Regions from separate parts of the Chryseobacterium turcicum genome, predicted to be linked through region 1. Evidence: riboswitches for the same ligand, from Rfam matches in the RefSeq annotation. Region 1 holds a riboswitch; each other region holds the start of a gene.
The links. A riboswitch is a leader RNA that binds a small molecule or an ion and turns the genes downstream of it on or off. The one in region 1 is predicted to bind cobalamin.
Positions count from the first base shown of each region.

Region 2: linked by a shared signal. The riboswitch ahead of LO744_RS13830 (YncE family protein) and the one ahead of LO744_RS15800 (acyl-CoA thioesterase) in region 1 are both predicted to bind cobalamin.
Region 3: linked by a shared signal. The riboswitch ahead of LO744_RS07155 (TonB-dependent receptor plug domain-containing protein) and the one ahead of LO744_RS15800 (acyl-CoA thioesterase) in region 1 are both predicted to bind cobalamin.

Region 1 covers NZ_JAJNAY010000002.1:225,790-231,146, forward strand. The annotation lists gene LO744_RS15785 (ATP-binding cassette domain-containing protein) at 1-239, shown strand, start outside; gene LO744_RS15790 (hypothetical protein) at 270-1,145, shown strand; gene LO744_RS15795 (SGNH/GDSL hydrolase family protein) at 1,224-2,021, shown strand; cobalamin riboswitch at 2,312-2,489, shown strand; gene LO744_RS15800 (acyl-CoA thioesterase) at 2,601-2,984, shown strand; gene LO744_RS15805 (HD domain-containing protein) at 3,126-3,716, opposite strand; gene LO744_RS15810 (XAC2610-related protein) at 3,694-4,389, opposite strand; gene LO744_RS15815 (PadR family transcriptional regulator) at 4,691-5,020, shown strand; gene LO744_RS15820 (PspC domain-containing protein) at 5,032-5,357, shown strand, end outside.
Region 2 covers NZ_JAJNAY010000001.1:3,038,616-3,043,972, forward strand. The annotation lists gene tpiA (triose-phosphate isomerase) at 63-821, shown strand; gene LO744_RS13825 (hypothetical protein) at 853-1,146, shown strand; cobalamin riboswitch at 1,258-1,445, shown strand; gene LO744_RS13830 (YncE family protein) at 1,549-2,820, shown strand; gene LO744_RS13835 (T9SS type A sorting domain-containing protein) at 2,829-3,941, shown strand; gene LO744_RS13840 (T9SS type A sorting domain-containing protein) at 3,996-5,114, shown strand; gene clpP (ATP-dependent Clp endopeptidase proteolytic subunit ClpP) at 5,189-5,357, opposite strand, start outside.
Region 3 covers NZ_JAJNAY010000001.1:1,572,779-1,578,135, forward strand. The annotation lists gene LO744_RS07150 (YncE family protein) at 1-67, opposite strand, end outside; gene LO744_RS07155 (TonB-dependent receptor plug domain-containing protein) at 80-1,915, opposite strand; cobalamin riboswitch at 1,950-2,126, opposite strand; gene cdd (cytidine deaminase) at 2,424-2,906, opposite strand; gene namA (NADPH dehydrogenase NamA) at 3,198-4,250, shown strand; gene LO744_RS07170 (DUF2752 domain-containing protein) at 4,295-4,570, shown strand; gene LO744_RS07175 (CCC motif membrane protein) at 4,588-4,920, shown strand; gene LO744_RS07180 (DUF3267 domain-containing protein) at 5,025-5,357, shown strand, end outside.

The DNA of each region.
Region 1 (5,357 bases):
AAGCTGAATTTATCTTATTGGATGAGCCTTTTCATAGTTTATCGCCGAAAATAATTAGTAAATTAAAAACAATTATTAAACAGCAAACTGAGCAAAAAGGATTTATCATTTCTGACCATCAATATCATGATGTTCTCGATATTTCTGATAACATTTTTCTTCTTTCAGAGGGTTATTTAAGACCCGTTAAAGATTTAACAGAATTAAAGAGATTTAATTATCTTCCTCAAAATATTTAATTTATATCTTTTAGCCCAATTATATCAACTATGAAACCTCTCAAAACCTTATTCTATATCATCATTTTCATTTCGCAGTCTTTAATTGCTCAGACAACTGATAAAAATAATTTGGAGAATTTCAGAAAGATGAAAACTCCACAAATTACATCTAATGATATTGTTGTACCAACCTATGAAAATTTAATGAATAATGTAAAAAAAGAACAACCTGTACATGGTTATTTCTACCGCACCACCTGTAAACCTACCCATTTAAGTTGTTTTTATTCTGTCGAAAATAAAGAGAAAAACGACGGAAAAATTTATGGTTTTGAAAATAAAAAGATTAATTATATTATTATTGTAAAAAAAGATAATCAAGTCTACAAAAGACCTACAGAAAACAAAGAATTTCCGCAAGAGTTTTCTAATGGTGTTTCTACCTATATTGATTTCTATAGTTCAGGAGCAATTCATACCATCAGACAATTTGGAAATAATGGAAAAGTAACCAATATACCGGTTGGAACTTGGTATGCATATTCTGAAAATGGTAAAATTCTTAATACAATGGAGCATGATCAACATTTTAAAATGAATTTTTATGATATTTTAAAAATTGCAGAAAGAAAAGATCTTCCAGACTTCCAAATTTCGAGAAAATTTAATGATCTCAATTCATTCTGGTATATTTATTTAGAACCTCACTATAAAGATAATATCACTAAAAGCCGACAGATCTTGGTGGATGATAAAAGCGGGAATATTATTTATGACATTGATAAAAACCAGGAAAAACAGCTACAAGAAAAGAACTACGAAAATCTTGGATTAACTGAAGAAAATTTGAAATGGCTAAAAAATAATGATCTTCACCAGATATCTGATAGGGAACTTTATGTACCTTTTGGAGGTCGTTTATAAAATTAAATAAATACAAAACCATTTTTACCATCAAAAAATATTTAATTTATATCTTTGAACTATAAATATTCATTTACAATGACTTTCATCTACAAAACAATCTATTTATCGATATTCAGTATTTTTTCTTGTACTTTAATTAATGCCCAAAATAAAGTTCCTTTTGGGGTGGTAAAAGCCGAAGAAGGATATGCAATGGTGCGTGTACACAAAGAAGATTACCGAAAAATCGTTGATAAAATAAGAATGAAAAGAGGCGATGTTTTTGTTTATGTAAAGCCGGCTCCCGGAGAAACAGAATGGATTTGGATAAAATATCCTGAGAAAGAAGAACTTCCAAAGCCTTTTGTAAGGTACGATAGCCTTAATAAAGAAGGAATGGTAAATAAAAGCCGTATTGCATTTATCGATCAGCTTCCAAAATTTACTCCCATATTATCTAAAAATGGAAGATCTATTACTTTCACCGATAATAACAACCAAAAGATACCAACCGCTCAAAGAACGAAAGTGGTGATTGACATCTATCCTTCGAGTGCAAAATTCAAAAAGCAGGAAAAAGATGCAGAAGGAAATATCATTAAAATCGACAAACAAAAACCTTGGGGTATCAGCAAAGAACTTCCTGAAGATTTAAAGGAAGTAAAATCGGTACGTGTACAACAACCGGGAAGAGGTTCTGTTTTTGTGAGAGAAGCCATCAAAAATATGTTTCAGCCTACGATGGATTTTGAAAACATGGGCGTAACTTCCATTGACGATGACCATATTTTTCTTTACATGATTAATGGTTCAGGAAAAGACCGATACACTACTTTTTGGACCATCAAAGAAGGAAGAGCCATCAGTCAGATTGTTTACGCCAATCCTGAATAAAAAACTTACTTAAACTTTTATTTAACCACAAAAGGCTCAAAAGATTTAGATATTTATATTCAAAATAAATGAGTATCTAGAAAAAAGTGCGCAAAAGTTTTTGAAAATCTTTGATTTTTTATTCTTTTGTGAACTTTAATAATCTAAATAATAGCATTACAATTATCTTTTGTCCCTTTTGCGGTTAAATCTAAAACTACTTTAAATAGGCTTAAAATTAAAAAATCTAGTTTATTATTCTTATTTTTGCACCCGAAAAGTATTTAGCTTTTGGTGAATAGCCTTTGCTTATTACTTTTCAAGAAACTGGTTCTGTTTAACCGCAGATTAAAAGGGAATCGTGTGAAAATCACGAGCTGTCGCGCAACTGTAAGTAACCGAAGTCTTTATAAAAAACCACTGTGCAAAAGCATGGGAAGGAATAAAGATGTTACAAGTCAGGAGACCTGCCTATTTCTTTAGACAAAAACTTTCGCGATTTGAAGTTTATTGATCTTATAGTCTTTTGGGAATTTCATGTTCCCGAATAATTCTGTGGGTTTAATACGATTTCATTTTCGCTTTAATTAATAATGAAATATGACTACAGAAGAAAGAATTCAATCATCGGAAACCCGAATTTTCAAAGCCGTTTTCCCTAACACGACCAATCATTACGATACCCTTTTCGGAGGAACAGCGATGCAATTGATGGATGAAGTAGCCTTTATTACTGCTACAAGATTCGCAAGAAAACGCGTGGTAACGGTAAGCAGCGATAAAATAGATTTTAAAAAACCAATTCCTGCAGGAACCATCGTAGAGCTTATCGGAAAAGTTTCCCACGTTGGAAAAACGAGTATGAAGGTGAATGTAGAAATCTACACCGAGCAAATGTATTCTTATGAAAGAGAGAAGGCAATTGTAGGAGATTTTACTTTTGTAGCGATTGATGAATTTAAGAAACCAATTCAAATACTATAGACAGAAAAATTTCGGCAACTTTTAGCTGCCGAAATCCATTTCTTTCCCCCAAGTTTTCGGTGGGTAAAACCTGCCGAAAACTTTTATTTATGTTCTAAATCTTCCCAAAATTGAAAGAATAATTTCATGAAAATTGAAAAACTATCTCAAGACTTTTCCGTTCTCTAAATTTAAGTTTAATAAAGTCTGAAAAGCCTCTCCCATTTCATCTGAAGCTCTGCTTATGGCATTTTCCAGCATATTTCTTATTTGCAGTTCGGTTACCTTGGCTTCAGTCCAGCTTTTTCCAGCGGTATAAGTGTTGAGAATAAAAGGCATTATTCTGTCGATAGCACACGCAAAAATAGCATCAGGAGTTTGTTCTTCTTCAAATTCAAGCCACAGATTGAAAAATTCTGAACGAATAGGCTCATCTAAAATACCAAAAATATTTTGTGCAGACAGCTTTTCTCTTTCAAACTTCCCTACCATTGCCGCTTCATCAAAAAGAAAAGTATCACCGGCTTCAATTTCTACTAAATCATGAATAGAAAGCATTCTTATTACTCTCAATAAATCGATATCGGCTCTGTTTTTCGCATAAGGAAAAAGAATTTGCGCCAAAATAATGATTTGCCAAGAATGTTCCGCGGTATTTTCTCTTCTAGAATCATCTGCATTATAATTTCTTCTCTGTACATTTTTCAGAGCATCTACGGCGATGATAAAATCAATCTCTTTCTGTATTTTCATTATTTTCTTCTTTAAAATATACCTCTCTAGGATAAATGGTAGTTGTTGTAAACCATTTGTAATCTATAAATTCTCTTTTTACGGTGGTTACTTCTTTAGAATCTTTGGTATCTTCTTCAAATTCTAAAACTTTCAAAAGTCCTCTTTCGGGAACGAAAAGGTATTCTGATCTAAGATTCCAGCAGCAGCCATTTTTTAAATAAGCAGTAATTCGTTTAAGATGAGAATCTACTGCAAACATTCCTGAATTTGACCGAACCAAATCGGTGAGTTCATCATTTAATACCAACTGTTGTGTAGAAGCATCGTTTAAATAAACTTCAAAAAAAGGATTTCCTTGATTATTATTTCCGTTTCTAATGGCAACATCTTCAGTTCCGTCAAAATTAAAATCATCAAAAACAACCGATTTTTTTAATGAATCTAAAGCCGGCTTTCGGTTTTCATTTAAATCTACATAAAAATTACCTGAAGATAAAGTCTGATATTTTTTCATCGAACTTTTATCATAAATATCAACAGTTGCTTTCCCATTGCATTGATTCTCAATACAATTTTCAATTGTAACAATAACATTAAATTTTTCTGAAACATTCGGTAACTCAAAAAAGTTTTGTGCACTACAAAGTCCACCTAAAAGAACCGATGTCATTAGAAATCTGGAGTAATTCATGGTTGGTTAGTTTTAAAATCAAAATTTCAGAAAGAAAATCCGAAAAACTTGATAACAAAGATAAAAATTTAAGACCAAAAACGAGTGTACTTATAATAATTAATGAGTAGGTAGAATTATTACATAAATTTATTAAATTGATTTACAATACTTTAAATGTATTTTATAAATAATTTCACTACTTTGCATTGCATATTACCATTTTAATTACATATCTTTGTAATGTAAAATAGGAATAGGTTCAACTAGCTAGGAACCGAAATCTAAAATTTATATAACTAATTAACAAAACCTATTAAAGATGAATACCGAAAATACCAAAGCGCAAATGCGAAAAGGGATTCTGGAATTCTGTATTTTAAGCCTCATCAACAACCGCGAAATGTATGTTTCTGATTTAATTGATGAACTGAAAAAAGGAAAACTGGATGTCGTGGAAGGAACACTCTACCCTCTTTTAACCCGATTAAAAAACGGAGAGTTTCTCTCTTACAGATGGGAAGAATCTACAGGAGGTCCACCCAGAAAATACTATCAGATTACAAAAAAAGGAGAAACTTTTTTATCTGAATTACAAAACACCTGGAAAGAATTGACAGATTCTGTAACCCAAATTACTCAAAAACACTAAAAACAAAAGCTATGAACAAGACACTCTCAATAGGACTCGCAGGTTTTTCTTTCACCATAGAAGAACACGCATACATAAAGCTCAGCGATTATCTTAATGCACTGAGAAGCTCTTTAGACGCTTCTGAAGCTGATGAGGTAATGCATGACATAGAAATAAGAATGGTAGAAATTTTCAGAGATACTTTAGGAAAACGTGAAGTAATAAATGATACCGATGTAGAAAAAGTAATTGCACAAATAGGATCTCCTGAAAAGATTGAAGAGCAGGAAGAAGCCTATTATTCTGAAAAAAACACAAGAACTCAAGCTACAGGAACAAGCTACAGTGACAAAAA
Region 2 (5,357 bases), on a different contig from region 1:
CAAATTTTACAGAATAAAATTTAATTTAAGTAAAAAAGAAATAAAAAGATAATATAGAAACTATGAGAAGAAAAATAGTTGCAGGAAACTGGAAAATGAACAAAAATGTAGTTGAGGCTCAACAATTAATGATTCAATTACTAAGCTACAAAAACAATAACGCAACCAATTGTGAAGTTTGGATTGCACCGCCTGCTTTGTATTTAACCATGGCAAAAGATATCTTCGAGAAAAACGAAATCGGAGTTTTCTCTCAGGATATGAGCGAATTTGAAAGCGGAGCTTACACTGGCGAAATTTCTGCAGATATGTTGGAGTCTATTGGCGCAACGGGTTCTTTAATCGGACATTCTGAAAGAAGACAATATCACGGTGAAAACGACGAAAGCTGCAATAAAAAAGTAAAATTAGCTTTAGACAAAGGGTTGATTCCTGTTTACTGTAATGGTGAAACTTTAGAACAAAGAAAAGCAGGTCAACATCTTGACGTAGTAAAAACTCAGACTGAAACGGCTCTTTTCACACTTTCTGCAGAAGAAATTAAAAAAGTGGTGATTGCTTACGAACCAGTTTGGGCAATTGGAACCGGAGAAACTGCAACTCCTGAACAGGCTCAGGAAATTCACGCTCACATCAGAGGAATTATCGCTGCAAAATACGGACAGGAAATTGCAGACGAAATCTCTATTCTTTATGGAGGTTCTGTAAAACCTGATAACGCAAAAGAAATTTTCTCTCAACCTGATATCGACGGTGGTTTGATTGGCGGAGCTGCTTTAAAGCTGGAAGATTTCTCTAAAATTATTGAAGGTTTTAACTAAAATATAAATTAAAAATTACATCAAATAAATAATGAAGAAATTTATCTTACTTTATTTTGCCATTCTTTTATTTGATGTAATTTATTCTGTTTTTTACAGTTCTATCGTATCTGCAATAAACATAGAATTTCTCAAATATCCTTTTATCATCATTAATTACCTGAGTTGTTCTCCGGCAATATTTTTCAATAGGCTTCTTCCTTTTTATTTGCCATTACCAACTTATCAATCGTTTTTAATTCTCTTTGGGAACGTCTTTTTACAGACTCTTCTCATCTATACTATCTTTTTCAAAAAGAAAAATAATCAAAAACACATCAGCTAATCGGTTTCAATTAAGCAATTCGTAAAATCACAAAGCTTTATTAATAAATTTACAAACATAATATTGATTAATAAAAACTAATCGTAAAAATAAAATCAATTTTTAAATAATATCTTTGCAAAAGTTTAAGGTTGAACCCATGCGTTCATTAATAGGGAATCAAGTGAAAAAATAATTCTTGAGCTGTACCCGCAACTGTAAGCTATTCAACTTATTATAAATACACCACTGAACTTTAGGTTTGGGAAGGTTATAAATAAGATGCAAGCCAGGAGACCTGCCTTAGATTAATTTCAACTTTCGGGAGTAAAAGTTTATGAGATAAAATCTTCAGAGATTTTTTCATGATAGTTTTTTCCTGCAGTGAAGTTTCGGGAACAAAACTTTAAATATAATTATATCATGAAGAAAATCTATTTTCTTATTCTTGCATTTGTAATTTCATATGCAAATGCTCAAACTGAAGGAATTTTAGTCCTCAACGAAGGCGGTATCGGAAGCAGTACTGCAGAAGTATCTTTCATCAACAATCAATCGGTTGTCACCAACAATTATTTTAAACTTAAAAACAATAATGCGATATTGGGTGACACCGGTCAGGACATTAAAGTTTTTGGCGATAAGATTTTTGTAGTTTTAAATTATTCCAATACAATCAAGGTCATCAACAAATCTGATTTTTCTTTGATTACAACGATTTCAACCAATCTTGCTAACCCAAGATATATTGCTTTTAGCGGAAATAAATTTTATGTAACCAACTGGGGAAACAACGGTCCTACAAACTACGTATCAGTTTATGATTTAAGTACTTATGCTCACGAAACGAACATTCCTGTAGGAGACGGACCTGAAAAAATCTTTGCCAAAAACAATAAATTGTATGTTTTACTGAAAGGAGGTTTCGGACTTAATCATTTTATGGATATCATCAATACGACGACCAATACTGTTGAATCACAGGTAAATGTAGGAGACTCACCGAACAGTATTTTTGAAAAAGACAATTTACTATACATTATGAGTTCGGGAAATCCTTATGCCTCTACTTCTTTCGGAACACTTACGGTTTATAACACAACCACTCAGACTACAGCTTCTACTACAACATTTCCGGTCGGTGTAAAACCTTCTTATATGGATACCGACGGAACGAATATCTATTATATGAATGAAGCATCAATCTACAAAACACCTATTGCTTCGCCTTCAATTACTACCGCTCCAATTGCCGTTACACCGATTACTGTAAACAGCTACGGAACTGCGTACGGATTTAATGTTGTTAATAATAAAATCTATGCAGCCGACCCTTCAGGATATACCGCTACAGGAAAAATCTATGCTTACGATTTACAAGGTTCTTTGTTGAATACGTTCACAGTAACTTCTCTACCCAATCAAATTATTGCTTATAATACCGCATCTCTTTCAACTGCTGAAAACACAAGAGCTTCTAAGTTATCATTATACCCTAATCCTGCAAGCAATAAATTCTTTGTAAAAGGGTTAAACTCAGGAAACATTCAAGTTTATGATGCAAACGGAAGAATGATTATCAATACTGAATACACTCAAAACGGAATTGATGTGAGTACACTTTCTAAAGGAGTTTATATTGTAAAAATTACTGATAAAAACATCAGCTTCAACGAAAAGTTAATCATTAAATAATCTTTGAAATGCAGAAAATTTTAAGCTTTATATTCACTTTTGTTGTTACATTGTCTTTTGCGCAGTTTACAGCAAATGACGTTAAATTTTTCGTTGGAAGTGGTACTCAAACAGCGTACGTTGTTGTAGATTTCAAAGATGGAACCGATGACAGGTCTTATGCATGGGGTGTAAGATTCAATGTAGGAGAATCTTTGACTATTAATAATTTATTACAAAGAATTCAGACCGCAGAACCTCAGTTTACATACCAACAAAGTGGTGGATTTTTAAATACTGTAGGATTCAACGACCATTACAGAACTTCGGGGTCAGACTGGTGGAGTACTTGGTCTGGAAATTCGGCTTCAACCTTTTCTGGTAACGGAGGAATCGGAGGAAGTGTACAGGACGGAAGATGGTACGGATTTTCTTACGGATTTTCAAACCCATCCATGCAGGCACCTGCAACACCAATTCCCGCATACAGTTCTCTATGGTACAATTCAAATCAAATGACCAACTGGATTGGAACCGGTTCTAATAAAAGTTTAGTTGTTGTCGATTTCGGAACTGATAATACCAATGGAGCTGCCAATTCTTTTGTTTTTGGAATTCAATATAACGGAACAATTACGGCTGAACAGGCTTTACAGTTGATTGACGCTCAAACCAGCACATTTAATTATACTTCAGCAGCAAATCAAGTTTCTACTTTATCATTAAATTCTTATTCAGGAACAGCAAGCGGAACAAATACTTGGAAACTATACAAGGGAACCAATGTATCAAACTGGAAAACCAATGCTGACCTTTCTACAATAACTTTAGGAAATAATGAATGGTTTGGATTGAGCTTCGGAACAAGAAGACCGTTTACGCCAACAGAAGCGAACATTACTTTAAGCGTTTCTGATGCGACAAAGCAAAGCTTTAAAATATACCCAAATCCGGCGAGTGATTTTATTGTTATTGAAACTCAGGAAAGCGTTAAAGACGTGAATATTTTCTCTGTTTCAGGGCAAAAGGTAATCAATACCCAAAATAAAAAAATCAATATTCAAAGTTTGCAGTCTGGTGTTTATTTTGTTCAAATTAAAACAGATACATCAACCACAACGCATAAAATCATCAAAAAATAATTCAATAGAGAGCATCTTTATGGTGCTCTTTTTTTTTCACTTTAAAATTCATCAATGAAAAAATCAATACTTTTTCTTTTACTATTTATATTTCAATTTTCATTCGCTCAATTAACCGAAAATGACGTGAAATTTTGGGTTGGCACAGGTTCTAAAAAAGCTTATCTAATCGCAGATTTCAATGATTCAGACAATCCGACCTCTTATGTTTGGGGATATAGATTCGATGATGCCAATCTAACCATGGAAGATTTGATTAATGCTATCGACGCTGCAGATTCAAAAGTTACCGCAGAAGTACCAAGCGGATTTTTATATAGTTTTGATTACAACCACCACACTCCAAATACTGATGATTATTGGTCAACCTGGTCAGGAACTTCTTCAAATAACATGACAACAAATAATGGCGTAAATAATGACCCATTAGTTGACGGTAAATGGTACGGTTTATCTTATGGATACGGTTTTACTCCAGTAACAACTTTGGGACCGCCTTCTACGCCAGTTCCTGCCTATAATTCTGCATGGTTTAATTCTTCTCAAATTATTAATTGGATTGGAACAGGAAGTAATAAAAGTGTCGTTGTCATAGATTTCAATACAAATAATTCAAACGGAAACGCTGATTCTTTTGCTTTTGGAATTCAATATAACGGAACGATTACTGCTGAACAAGCTTTGCAATTAATAGATTCTCAAGTGAGCGAATTTAATTACACTTCTGCAGCCAGCCAAATTTCAGCATTATCACTGAATAATTTTTCAGGAAATGCCACAGGAAACCATTCTTGGAAATTATACAAAGGAAAAGACCTTTCAAGCTGGAGAGGGCAAACTAATCTGTCACAAATTCAATTGGTGAATAATGATTGGTTCGGATTAAGCTTCGGAACAAGAATACCTTTTACTCCGAATGTTACCAATATTACTTTAAGCGTTTCTGATGCTGTAAAGCAAAACTTTAAAATCTATCCTAATCCGGCAAGTAATTTTGTGATTATTGAAACTCAGGATACTATTAAAGATATCAATATCTACTCTATTTCCGGACAAAAAGTAATCAATACTCAAAATAAAAAGATTAATATTCAAAGCTTACAATCAGGTATTTATTTTGTTGAAATCAAAACTGAAAAATCAGTAACCACTCATAAGATTATCAAAAAATAAACAATTCTAAAAACACGATGAAAAAAATCGGCGCACCCTTTGGATGCGCCGATTTTGTATACTAACTTGATCAATTATTTCTTCTCTTTTGTTCTTTGTAAAACCTCATCTACCATTCCAAAATCTTTAGCTTCGGTAGAAGTCATCCAATAATCTCTGTCTGACGCTTTCTCAACCCATTCGTAAGTTTGACCAGAATGCTCAGAAATAATGTCATACAACTCTTTTTTAAGTTTCAACATC
Region 3 (5,357 bases), on a different contig from region 1:
AAGTACAAGAAACCGAAAATAAAAGAACGAAACCGAAAATAATTTGTAATAGTCTGTTTAATTTCATAATATAATATTGTTAAAAATTTATTGTTGCATTGATATTGTAATTTCTTTTTGGCAAAGGATAATATGCCGTTGTTTCATATACAGTATCTGTAATATTGTTCACTTTTATTCCTAAAGTATAGTTTTTTAGAATCGTGGCAGAAATTCCCGCATTCATTACAAAATATGGATAAATCGCATCTTTTTTGCTCTCATCAGAAGTTGTGTATGTTAATCCGTTAAACATTCCCTGTGCAAAAACATTCAAAAATTTATACTGATAATCTACATTTGAAGTAAATTTATGCAACGGAACATACATCAGCTGTTTTTGAATCTTCAAATCTACGGATTTTGTATAAGTATATCCAGCAATAAGCTTCACAGCATGATTTTCATTAAACTTTTTTTGATAACTAAGCTGAGATTCTAAGCCATAAGATTCTACTTTCTCAGTATTAAATGCTGCCCAATAGCCAAACGCAGTCGGAAGCCAACGAATCATATTGTCTATTTTAATATAATAAGGAGTGATGCTCAGTTTAAACCCATGTAGGCTAAATTCTTGATTTAAATCTGCCTGAACTGAAGTTTCTGATTTTAAGTTAAGATTTCCTCCAGGTTGCCAATACAAATCATTAAATGAAGGGTGCCTGAAGTTTTTTGATAAATTTAAATTAACCTGATACCAATTATTAGCTTTCCACTTACCTGAGAAAGAATAAAGAAGAGGAGAACTGATATCTTCTATAAAATTCTGTCTTATTCCAGCTTCAAAACGAAGATTTGGCGTCGCGAAATATCTTAATAAACCCGCAACCGAGCCTACATTTCTACTGACATTTCGAAGTTCTGAAGTCCCTAGGCCTTCTGCCTGATTTTGCTGAAATTCTCCGATAACACCAATATTCAGTTTAGGAATAATGAAGTAATTAAAATCATTTTTAAAAATGTAGTTCTTATTAATTCCGCCACTCGTAAAAGGGGCATTATAAATTCCGAAATATTTGAAATTATCTTCTGTGTAAGCTGCTTTTAAACTGTTTGAAACTTTAGATTTGTTGATGTCCCAAGCAACTAAACTTCTAAAAGTCTGTGCTGCATAACTAGTTTTATCCACATTTTCCGCAAGAATCCTATAATTCTGAGTCGCATCATAAAACTGACTTTGCCAAGAAATTGTTTGATGCTCTGCAATTTTATAGGCCGTACCTATATTGAAAGTTGTATTGTAAAACTTTCCGTTTCTATTGATGTAATTTTTTTCGGGAACTTCGTAGTTATTTTCACTAATTGAATAATTTCCTGAAGCTTTAAAACTGAATTTATCATTACTATATTCAGCTTTCAAGAAATTATTATACGTTCCGAACGAAGCTACTTCAGAATTATATATTCCTTTAAAACCTTGATTAAAACTTAAATCGTTATTCAAATGGATACTTCCGCCAATCGCGCCACTTCCGTAGATGACACTTCCGCCTCCAGATTTTATTTCCATTTGGTCGTATCCGAAAACTGCAATATTATTGATATCGCCCTGTCCTAAAAACTGCGAATTGATATTAATTCCGTTCCATACGAATGCTGTCTGTTGCGCTGTTGTTCCCCTAAATGAAGGCGAAGAAACTGCACCACGGCCGTTTTCTTTAATATAAATAGGAGACTGAAAACGTAAAACCTCGGAGAGGTTCGAAGAGTTTTTTTGAATATCTGCAGGAGATAAAGTAGTCAAAGAATGAAAAAGTTTTACTTTTTTCATCTGATTGTCGAATACAAATACGGTGTCAATATTTTTTTCCTGACTATAATATATTGTCAGGCAAGAAGACACCAAAAGTAGGGTAAATGCTTTTTTTAAAATCATATCATATCTGCCTTTCCTCCGAAAGCAATTCTATTATTAATATTAAATTTCGGCAGGTCTCCTGACTTTCGCTTTGCTACACCTTCCCGTTTTGGCAGTGGTTTTTGTAGCAATTTTTGTATGCGATTTACAGTTGCGGGGACAGCTTGAGATTTTCACTCAATTCCCTCTTAGTTCCAATCTATTGGAAACCAAAATTTTTTGCAAATATAGCTTTTTTGAAAAGAAAGATTAAATTTTTGTTAAGCCTAAAATATACCCATACAATTGATTTAAACTAGATGGTTTTAATCGGAAATTTTAACGAATGAAATTTATATAAAAGTCCCAACCATTTGGGTAAGTTTGGTTTTCTGAAGCAGATTTTCCTATGGTTATTTTTAATTTTTAAGCCACGAATGCACGAATATTTTTTAATATTTGTGCATTCGTGGCAAAATAGAGGTGTTGATTTCCCGTGATCCGCGAAAATGTAAAAGTAATCTGTGCGAGAAAAGCTGCAAAAAGATTACAAAAATGTTCCGTCAAAATAAAAAGGAAGCAAATCTTTAATAGAACTCACTTTAATTACTTCGTCATTTAAGCTGGAGAAATACAAATCAATATCCTCATTTTGCTTTGTTTCGTATTCTATAATGCTTTGTCGGCAAGCTCCACATGGAGGAATGGGTGGGGTTTTCTCTGAAAATTCTTCTGGACCACCTACAATAAAAATCTTTTTAATTTTTTGAGTGGGGAAATTAGCTCCAATCCAAAAAAGGGCTGTTCGCTCTGCACAAAGTCCTGACGGGAAAGCCGCATTTTCTTGATTATTTCCTGTGAAAATCTCACCATTCTCTAGCAAAACAGCACATCCTACAAAAAAGTTAGAGTATGGCGCGTATGCTTTTTCTCTGGCCTGAATTGCCTGTTCAAAAAGACGGTTTTCAACCTCTGAAAGTTCGTTCCTACCTTTGAAATGTTCGTAATTGATTTTTATATCTTTTTTCATTTTTTTCTCCGTAAAAAAGGGGCGTAAAAGTAAACTTTTTTAATGAGGTGGGCAATAAGTAGTTGATGGTTTCTATTTGAGGCAGGAAGATGGAAGATGGAGGTGTGATTTGAAATTTGAGATTTTTCGAGAATTAAACATAAGAAAAATCTTTGATTTTTAATCTTATGTGGTCTTTTATTTTCAAAGCTTAAAACTTTAGAAATTACTAATGTGTTAAAAAAAACTTCTAATGCGTTTGGTCTAGATCATACTGAATTTTGTATTTTTAGTTCTTAAAAAAATAATTAAATGTTATATTCTCCGATAAAATTTAGAAATGTAGAGCTTAAAAACCGTTGGGTAATGTCGCCAATGTGTATGTATTCTTGTGAAAACGGTGTTGCTAATGATTTCCATTTTGTGCATTACGGAAGCCGTGCTCAAGGTGGAACCGGTCTTCTGATTGTAGAAGCAAGTGGAGTAGAGCCAAAAGGTAGAATTACCAATCACTGCATGGGAATTTGGAATGATGAGCAAGCTGATGCACTTCAGAAGATTGTAGAATTTGTACACAAAAATTCAGAAAGTAAAATAGGAATTCAGATTGCTCATGCCGGAAGAAAAGGTTCTACATGGGAAAATAAACAGATTTCGGAAGAAGAAGGTTGGGAAACATTGGCTCCAAGTGCTATTCCGTATCATCCAACTGAAAGAATTCCGCATGTGTTAAGTTTAGAAGAAATAAAAGAACAGATTCAAAATTTCAAAAATGCGGCAAAAAGAGCGGTAAATGCAGGTTTTGATGTTGTTGAAATTCATGCTGCTCACGGATATTTAATTCATCAGTTTTTATCACCGCTTTCTAATGTGAGAACCGATGAGTATGGAGGCGGTTTTGAAAACAGAATCAGGTTTTTATTGGAAATTGTAGATGCTGTCAACGAAGAACTTAACGAAAATGTAGCACTTTTTGTGAGAATTTCTGGAACTGAATATGCTGAAAATGGCTGGGATATTGACGAAAGTGTAGAATTGTCTAAAATTTTGAAAACCCACAATGTTGATTTAGTCGACGTTTCAAGTGGTGGAAATATTCACGGTGCCAAAATTTCTGTTTTTGATGGTTATCAGGTTCCGTTTTCTTCGGCGATAAGAAATCAGGCACATGTGAAAACCGGAGCGGTAGGTTTGATTACGAAAACCGAACAGGCAGAAGAAATTCTTCAAAATGGTGAAGCTGATTTGATATTTGTAGCAAGAGAGATTTTACGAAATCCTTATTTAGCGGTTCATGGTTCGTTTGAAATGAAAGAAGAAACTTTTTTTCCGCATCAATACCTTAGAGCGAAAATTTCTTCTTAATTTTAAAAGCAATTTAAAAGACGGCAATGCGTATAGAAGATTTTATGCTTTCGTGTCCCAGCAAAAAGTTTTTGGGAATCGAATGTTTCGGATGTGGAACTCAGCGGGCTATTTTGATGGTTTTTCAGGGAAAGTTTTCTGAGGCCTTTCAAATGTTTCCGGCAGTGTACACCTTATTGCTGTTTTTCTGTTTTGTAGGAATCAATTTTATAGACAGGAAAAGAAATTATGGTCAGATTTTAATTTTTTTAGCAATAATTAATTCACTAATCATGGTTTTTTCCTACTTTTATAAACATTTTATTATTCATTTAAACTAAACATTAAAAAACAAATTATGAATCAACAAAAATTACCTAATGCTACGGCGGTACTTGTTTTAGGAATTGTTTCTATCATCGGATGTTGTTGTTACGGTATTTTGGGGCTAATTGCCGGAATTATCGGACTTGTACTTTACAAAAAAGACAATGCATTGTATCAGGCAAATCCTACTCTTTATTCAGATTACAATAATCTTAATACAGGAAAAATCCTTTGTATTATTGGTTTGATATTGAGTGCACTATATCTTGTATTAAATATTGTATTGATATCAGTTTTCGGATGGGAGGCTCTTTCAGACCAAGCATTAATGCAAGAACGTATCAAAGAATTGATGGGACAATAATAAGTTTCAATAAGAAATAATGAAGGTTGCAATTTTTTTTTGCAACCTTTTTTGTTTCAATGAATTATTTTTAAATCAATATATTTAAACATTAGTAAAAAATAATGGAAAATCATACAGAAAAAAAGCTGACTATTGATTTAAAGAAAGCAAATGCTTATTCGCTTAAAATACTGCTGTATTCCTGTGTGGTGTTTGTAATTCCGTATGTTTTTCTTTGGAGCAACCAATTTAGTTTCGAACATTTTAGTACTACTTTTAAGAGACTTATAGAAAAATATACTTTCTTAAGTGGGTTTATTCCCTTGTTTTTTATAGCCTTAGGAATCGTTTTGCACGAGCTCATTCATGGACTTACTTTTTTGCCTTTCTGTAAAAATGGTTTTAGCTCTATAAAATTTGGTTTTCTGAAACAATATCTCACACCATATTGCCAT